2 linked regions of the Sagittula stellata E-37 genome follow. The main gene of each other region encodes a partner of the protein of the gene in region 2 in a complex. Links are inferred from orthologs where the notes say so. Each region holds a gene or a part of one and is shown on either strand. Other genes may lie near its edges.

Region 1 (3,695 bases), 460 kb from region 2 along the record:
ACGGCAAGGAAAGGGCGCGGCAGGTCCTCGATGTTCTCCGGAAGCTCCAGCTCTTCGATCAGGCGGGTGACGGCCTTGCCTTCGATCACGCCGCCGCGGTCCAGCCGGAAGTCGAGGAACTTCAGGAACTTGCCCTGCGTCAGACTGCGTGCCCAATCCTCAAGCGCGTCGAGCTTGCCACCCGCCCAGGCCGCGCCGACCACCGCACCCATGGAGCACCCGGCCACCACCTGCGGTTCGACGCCCATGTCCTCAAGCGCGCGCAGCACGCCGATGTGACACCATCCGCGTGCGCCGCCCGCCCCCAACGCCAGCCCGAGAACCGTCATCGTCGCCTCCGTCATGCCCGCGCCTCATGCAGCGCATCGTTCGGCCATACCACGTAGGGCGGAAATTCGTTCCGGCACGGTTTGCAGTGCGGCTATTCGGCGGCGACTTTCCGGGCTTCCAGCATCGGTTTCAGGTAACGCCCTGTATGGCTGCGCTCCACCTCGGCGACCGTTTCGGGTGTGCCCACGGCCACGATCTCCCCACCGCCGTCACCGCCTTCCGGGCCGATGTCGATCAGCCAGTCGGCTGTCTTGATGACGTCGAGGTTGTGCTCGATCACCACGACCGAGTTCCCCTGATCCACCAGTTCGTGCAGCACCTCCAGGAGCTTGCGCACGTCTTCGAAATGCAGGCCGGTCGTAGGTTCGTCGAGGATATAAAGCGTGCGGCCCGTGGACCGTTTGGCCAGTTCCTTGGACAGCTTCACACGCTGTGCTTCGCCGCCCGAAAGAGTCGTCGCCTGCTGCCCAACCTTGATATAGCCGAGGCCCACGCGCATCAACGCATCCATCTTGTCGCGGATCGACGGCACGGCCTTGAAGAACACCTGCGCGTCTTCGACCGTCATATCAAGAACGTCGGCTATGCTCTTGCCCTTGAACAGGATTTCCAGTGTTTCGCGGTTGTAGCGCTTGCCCTTGCAGGTCTCGCAGGTGACGTAGACGTCGGGCAGGAAGTGCATCTCGATCTTGATCACACCGTCGCCCTGACATGCCTCGCACCGCCCGCCCTTCACGTTGAACGAAAACCGCCCGGGTTTGTAACCACGTGCCTTGGCCTCCGGCAGCCCGGCAAACCAGTCGCGGATCGGCGTGAAAGCCCCGGTATAAGTCGCGGGGTTCGAACGCGGCGTGCGTCCGATGGGCCGCTGGTCGATGTCGATAACCTTGTCGAGGTGTTCCAGCCCCTTGATTGTCTCGCAGGGCGCGGGCGTCTGGCGCGCGCCGTTCAGCGCCATGGAGGCAGACTTGAACAGCGTTTCGATGGTCAGTGTCGACTTGCCGCCGCCAGAGACACCGGTGACGCACACGAACTTGCCGAGCGGAAACTCGGCAGTGACGTCCTTGAGGTTGTTGCCCGTTGCCTTCACGACCTTCAGCTTCTTCTTGTTGCCTTTCCGGCGTTCAGTCGGGACGGCAATCTCGCGCGCGCCGGACAGGTACTGGCCCGTCAGACTGGCGGGGTCGTTCTGCACTTCTTCGGGCGTGCCCTTGGCCACCACCTGCCCGCCGTGCACGCCGGCACCGGGGCCGATGTCGAAAACGTAGTCCGCCTCTCGGATCGCCTCTTCGTCGTGCTCCACCACGATCACAGTGTTGCCCTGGTCCCGCAGGTTCTTGAGCGTGTCGAGCAGGCGGGAGTTGTCGCGCTGGTGCAAGCCGATGGACGGCTCGTCGAGGACGTAGAGCACGCCCGTCAGACCGCTGCCGATCTGGCTGGCCAGACGGATCCGCTGGCTTTCGCCGCCCGACAGGGTCCCGGCATTGCGGCTGAGCGTGAGGTATTCGAGGCCCACATTGTTCAGGAAACCAAGACGCTCGCAAATCTCCTTCAGGATGGCGCCGGCGATTTCGTTCTTCTGCTGCGTCAGGTTCTCCGGCACCGTCCCGCACCAGTCAAAGGCCTGACGGATTGACATCTGCACCACCTGACCGACGTGCAGCAGGTGCGCCTTGTCGTCCGACGGCCCGATCTTCACGGCCAGCGCCTCTTCCCGCAGACGGTAGCCGCCGCAGGCGCCGCACGGACGGTTGTTCTGATACCGTTCGAACTCTTCGCGGACCCAGCTTGAATCGGTCTCGCGGTAGCGTCGTTCCATGTTGGGAATGACGCCTTCGAAGGTGCGGGTGACGTTGTAGATCCGACCGCCTTCGTCGTACCGGAACGCGATCTCCTCGTCGCCCGAACCGTGGAGGAATACCTGCTGCACATGCGCCGGAAGGTCCTTCCAGCGGGCGTTCTTGTCGAACTCGTAGTGCTTGGCGATGGCGTCGATGGTCTGCAGGAAGTACGGCGACTTGCCCTTGCGCCAGGGGGCCAGCGCCCCGTCCTTGATCTTCAGCGTCTGGTCCGGGACCACCAGCCGTTCATCGAAGAAAAGCTCCACGCCAAGACCGTCGCACTCCGGACAAGCGCCGAAAGGGGCGTTGAACGAGAACAGGCGCGGCTCGATCTCGGGGATGGTGAAACCGCTGACCGGGCAGGCGAAGTTCTCGCTGAACGTGATGCGCTCCGAGTCCCCTTCCTTCGGCGCGGTCTCAAGGATCGCGATGCCGTCGGCGAGGTCCAGCGCCGTGCGGAAGCTGTCGGCAAGCCGGGTCTGCATCCCGTCGCGGACCACCACGCGGTCCACCACCACGTCGATGTCGTGACGGAACTTCTTGTCGAGCGTCGGCGGTTCGTCCAGCTCATAGAAGGTGCCGTCCACCTTTACACGCTGGAAACCCTGCTTGCGCAGTTCGAGGAACTCCTTGCGGTATTCCCCCTTCCTGTCGCGCACGATGGGCGCCAGAAGATAGGCGCGCGTTCCCTCTTCCATGCCCATGACGCGGTCGACCATGTCCTGCACCTGCTGCGCCTCGATGGGCAGTCCGGTGGCGGGCGAATAGGGTGTGCCAACGCGCGCAAACAGCAGACGGAGGTAGTCGTAGATCTCGGTCACCGTACCGACGGTGGAGCGCGGGTTTTTCGACGTGGTCTTCTGCTCGATGGAAATGGCCGGCGATAAACCGCTGATGTGGTCGACGTCGGGCTTTTCCATCATGTCGAGGAACTGCCGCGCATAGGCCGAGAGCGACTCGACATAGCGCCTCTGACCTTCGGCATAGATGGTGTCGAAGGCGAGCGATGACTTGCCCGATCCACTCAGGCCGGTGATGACAACCAGCTGATCCCGCGGAATATCCACGTCGATCGATTTGAGGTTGTGCTCGCGCGCGCCACGCACCTCGATCTGCTTCAGCTCAGGCATGGGGACTCCCCGGGTCGATTAACGTTTTAGACATAGTTGAAACATGTGCCCGGGCCAATCGGAAAATGAGAACATTAGCCGAACATCAACAATCCGCCGGGATTCTGACTGCACGCAAGAGTTCGTGACCACAGGCGCATGGGGTTCGCCGAAAATAAATGCAGTCCTTTAACGCGGCACGGCCCGGCCCGGGCAAACGGCGGTCGCCTCGTGATCGCCCTGTTACGGCGGAACGTATTCTGCTCGGGCCGGCAAACGCGGAGGTCCAAGCTTGCCTCCACGGCGATGAATTCAGGCCGTTGTCATTTTTCCGGCCACATCCGGTGGGTGACTTCTCTGGCTGCAAGAAGGAAGCCCGCGTCCGTCTGTCGGGCGCGGGCGTAGATCCGGTATC
Region 2 (4,326 bases):
TTCTTCAGCAACGGGACCGGCAGAGGTTTTCACAGGGGATGCCGTCATGGTCGCCGTCGCGTTTCGACTGCCCGCATTGGATCAGCTTGAAGCAGGCCTCTTCGCAGGACCGCAGCCGTTTGCAGCTCACGTCGCGACAATCGTACGCCTGGGCGGTCTGATACGGCGTCAGCCGCGCACGCAAGTCGGCGGCGGAAAGCGGCTCTGCCGTGGCAGAGGACGCGGCGGCGATGAGAAGGACAATGGAAAGGACTCGCATGACATACACCCGTTAACGTTTCGTTCAGGCACGTTAACGAAACCGGCGCATCCGCCAAACGGGAAACGTCACGGCGCCACCTAAATTCCGGCGCGGGGGTCTGTCCCTGTCAGGCCTTCTCGGTGCGTTTTTTCAGTGCGCCTGCGTGCTCGGCCAGATCGCGGGCGATGGCGAAGGCGCCCTGGATCTTGTCGCGGTCCTTCTTCCAGTCGCGGCGGACGACGATCTTGTTGTCCTTGATCTTCGCCAGCCCGTTCTGGGCGTTGATGAAGGCCACCAGCCCCTCGGGCGAGGCGAACTTGTCGTTGTGAAACTGGATCGTCGCGCCCTTCGGCCCGCCGTCCAGCTTGGCAATGCCCGCCCGCTTGCACATCGCCTTGATGCGCACGACCAGCAGAAGCGTGTTCACCTCACGCGGGAGCTTGCCGAAGCGGTCGATCAACTCGGCGGCGAAACCTTCCAGCTCGACCTTGGTGGTCAGCGACGACAGGCGACGGTAGAGACCCAGCCGCACGTCGAGGTCGGGCACGTAGTCTTCGGGGATCAGGACTGGAACGCCGAGGTTGATCTGCGGCGCCCATTGGCCGTCTTCCTCGGTCAGGCCCTCCATCTCGCCGGAGCGGATCTTGGAAATCGCCTCTTCCAGCATCGACTGGTAAAGTTCGTACCCCACGTCGCGCATCTGGCCGGACTGTTCCTCGCCCAGCAAGTTGCCCGCGCCACGGATGTCGAGGTCCTGCGAGGCGAGGCTGAAGCCCGCGCCCAGCATGTCGATGGCCCCCAGCACGCGCAGGCGTTTTTCGGCGGTGGCGGTCAGTTTGGCGCGCGGCTTGGTCGTCAGGTAGCAGTAGGCGCGGGTTTTCGAGCGGCCCACCCTGCCCCGGATCTGGTAAAGCTGGCTGAGCCCGAACATGTCCGCGCGGTGCACGATCATGGTGTTGGCGGTCGGGATGTCGAGGCCGGATTCGACGATGGTGGTGGCCACCAGCACGTCGTACTTGCCGTCGTAGAACGCGTTCATCCGCTCGTCGAGGTCGCCTGCCGCCATCTGGCCGTGGGCCACCACGTAGGTGCATTCGGGGACCTGCTCCTTCAGGAACTCCTCGATCTCCGGCAGGTCGGTGATCTTCGGCACGACGATGAAGGACTGCCCGCCGCGATAGTGTTCGCGCAGCAGCGCCTCGCGCACGGTGACCGGGTCGAATTCCGAGACGTAGGTTCGGATCGACAGGCGGTCGACGGGGGGCGTGCCGATGATCGACAGGTCGCGCACGCCGGTCAGCGAGAGTTGCAGGGTGCGCGGGATCGGCGTGGCGGTCAGGGTCAGCACGTGAATGTCGGAGCGGAGCTGTTTCAGCCGTTCCTTGTGCTGCACGCCAAAGCGCTGTTCCTCGTCGATGATGAGCAGGCCGAGGTTCTGGAAGCGGATGGTCTTCGCCAGAAGCGCATGGGTGCCGATGGCGATGTCGACGGTGCCCTTGGCGATGCCCTCGCGGGTCTTGGCGGCCTGCTTCGCCGGGACGAAGCGCGACAGGGCCGCGACCTCCAGCGGGAAGCCGCGAAAACGTTCGGCGAAGGACTTGTAGTGCTGGCGGGCCAGCAGCGTGGTGGGCGCGATCACCGCCACCTGCACGCCCGACATGGCGGCGACGAAGGCCGCGCGCATGGCGACTTCGGTCTTGCCGAAGCCCACGTCGCCGCAGATCAGACGGTCCATCGGCTGGCCGGACTGGAGGTCGTCCATCACGTCTTCGATGGCGGCAAGCTGGTCGTCGGTTTCCGAGTACGGGAAGCGCGCGGCGAAGCTTTCGTAGGCGCCCGGCGGCGGGTCCAGCATCGGCGCCTTGCGCAGGGCGCGTTCGGCGGCGATCCGGATCAGCCGGTCGGCCATCTCGCGGATGCGTTCCTTGAGCTTCGCCTTCTTCGCCTGCCACGCGCCGCCGCCCAGCCGGTCGAGCAGACCTTCGTCATGCCCGTACTTGGACAGCAGTTCGATGTTCTCGACCGGCAGGTAGAGCTTCGCGTCCTCGGCATATTGCAGCAGCAGGCATTCGTGCGGGCTGCCCGCGGCGGTGATGACCTCCATCCCCATGTAGCGGCCGATGCCGTGGTCGACGTGCACCACGAGGTCGCCCGGAGACAGCGACTGATGCTCGGTCAGGAAGTTCTCGGCCTTGCGGCGCTTCGCCGGTTTACGGATCAGCCGGTCGCCCAGCACGTCCTGTTCCGAGACAACGGTGATCCGGCCCTTGTCGCCGGCGGCCTCCCACGGGGCCTCGAACCCTGTGTCGAGCGCCCAGACCGCAAGGTGCAGCCCGCGTTTGCCCACGCGGGTGGCGTTCGGGATCGGGATGACCTCGGCCAGGCCCTCGTCCTCGATCAGGCCGGTCAGGCGTTCGCGCGCCCCTTCGGACCACGACGCGATGACCACCGGCCCCTGATCCAGCTTCTTCTTCACGTGGTCGGCGAGGGCGGCAAACAGGCTGATGTTCTCCTGTTGGCGCTCGGGGGCGAAGTTGCGCCCGATGCGCCCGCCCGCATCCACCACGCCCGGCCCGGTGGCCTGCGGCAAGGGATGGAACTGCACGCGGCGGCGGTCGCCAAGCGCCTCTTCCCATGCGCCGTCGTCGAGGTACAGAAGGTCCGGCGGGACGGGCTTGTAAACCGTGCTGCCCAGCGTCTTCTTCTGCGAAAGCGCGTGTTTGCGGGTGTCGTACTGATCGGCGATGCTGTCCCAGCGCGACAGCCGCGCGGGCGTCAACTGGTCGTCCATCAGCACCGGCGCGCCGGGCAGGTAATCGAAGAGCGTTTCCAGCCGGTCGTGGAAGAACGGCAGCCAGTGTTCGATCCCGGCGTGTTTGCGGCCCGCGCTCACCGCCTCGTACAGCGGGTCGTCGGTACCCGCCGCGCCGAACTCGATCCGGTAGTTCTGGCGGAAGCGCAGGATCGCCGCCTCGTCGAGGATGACCTCGGACACCGGCGCCAGTTCCACTACGTCGAGCTTTTCCGTCGTGCGCTGGGACGCGGCGTCGAAACGGCGCGCGCCCTCCAGCGTGTCGCCGAAGAAGTCGAGCCTGACCGGGCCGCCCTCGCCCGGCGGGTAGATGTCGATGATGCCGCCCCGGATGGCGTAGTCGCCCGGCTCCGTCACCGTGGGCGCCTGGCTGAAGCCCATACGCACGAGGAAGGCGCGCAGGGCCTCCTCGTCGACGCGGTCGCCAACGCGGGCGGTGAAGGCCGCCTCGCGCAGCACCTCGCGCGCGGGCAGACGCTGCATGGCCGCGCCCAGCGTGGTCAGCAGGACGAAGCGCTCCGGCATGCCGTGCGCCAGCCCCGCCAGCGTCGCCATGCGCGCCGCCGAGATGTCGGCATTGGGCGAAACACGGTCGTAGGGCACGCAGTCCCAGGCCGGGAAGACCACGACCGGCATGTCGGGGGCAAAGAAGGCCAGCGCATCGCGCATCGCCGCCAGCCGCTTGTCGTCCCGGGCGATGTGCACCACCGGCCCGCCCACCTTCGCCACCTCGCCCAGCACGAGCCGCGCGTCAAAGCCCTCGGGGGCGCCGCCGATGATCACCTGTCCAGCCATGCCGCCTCAGATGGCCCGACCGTGCGGCGCCGTCAAGCACGACCTCTCGCCGCATCCGATCCCGCGCCGCCCTCCGGCAAGAGCGCCCGAAGCACCCCATCCCCCGCGGGCTTTCTTCCGGAGCCGTCCGTCGCCTGGCGACGCCACGACGGGGACGGCGCACCGGGACAAGCCAAATCGCCGAGGGGCCCCCGCAAGGGGGATGCGGCTATTTTGCTTGGCGCGGGGCTGCGGCCCTGTCAGGCAAGGCGCGGGCGAGGGACGGAACCGGAGGAAAGCGGGCTTTCTTCTGGTGAGTCCCGGAGCCGCCGCCAAGGATCGTCGCCCGCAGCGGGGCCACAAGCGACACCATCCCGTAGGGCGGGGCTTTGCGCCGCCCTGCCCGCCGGTCAGCCTCCCAGAACGCCGACAGAGAGGTTCTGGAACATTCCCCAAAGGGCGGTGACGAAGATCGACACCAGCCCGATCATCTGGGTGA

What was found.
Region 1: the proteins of mfd (region 2) and uvrA are in contact, whole or in part, in a crystal structure (PDB 4DFC), measured with the Escherichia coli proteins. The link is inferred for Sagittula stellata E-37 from one-to-one orthologs.

What each region holds. Positions count from the first base shown.
Region 1 is NZ_CP155729.1:2,847,804-2,851,498, forward strand. Bases 222-3,608 are described here. They hold uvrA (excinuclease ABC subunit UvrA), read right to left. Parts: upstream 3,302-3,608; coding sequence 422-3,301; downstream 222-421. Other genes in these bases: ABFK29_RS13500 (patatin-like phospholipase family protein), read right to left, coding at 222-344. Also shown: more of ABFK29_RS13500, read right to left, coding at 1-221. UniProt on the Escherichia coli protein: The UvrABC repair system catalyzes the recognition and processing of DNA lesions. UvrA is an ATPase and a DNA-binding protein. A damage recognition complex composed of 2 UvrA and 2 UvrB subunits scans DNA for abnormalities.
Region 2 is NZ_CP155729.1:2,384,153-2,388,478, reverse strand. The notes cover bases 169-4,186. They hold mfd (transcription-repair coupling factor), read right to left. Parts: upstream 3,849-4,186; coding sequence 369-3,848; downstream 169-368. Other genes in these bases: ABFK29_RS11340 (excalibur calcium-binding domain-containing protein), read right to left, coding at 169-259. Also shown: more of ABFK29_RS11340, read right to left, coding at 5-168; ABFK29_RS11330 (hypothetical protein), read right to left, coding at 4,238-4,326. UniProt on the Escherichia coli protein: Couples transcription and DNA repair by recognizing RNA polymerase (RNAP) stalled at DNA lesions. Mediates ATP-dependent release of RNAP and its truncated transcript from the DNA, and recruitment of nucleotide excision repair machinery to the damaged site.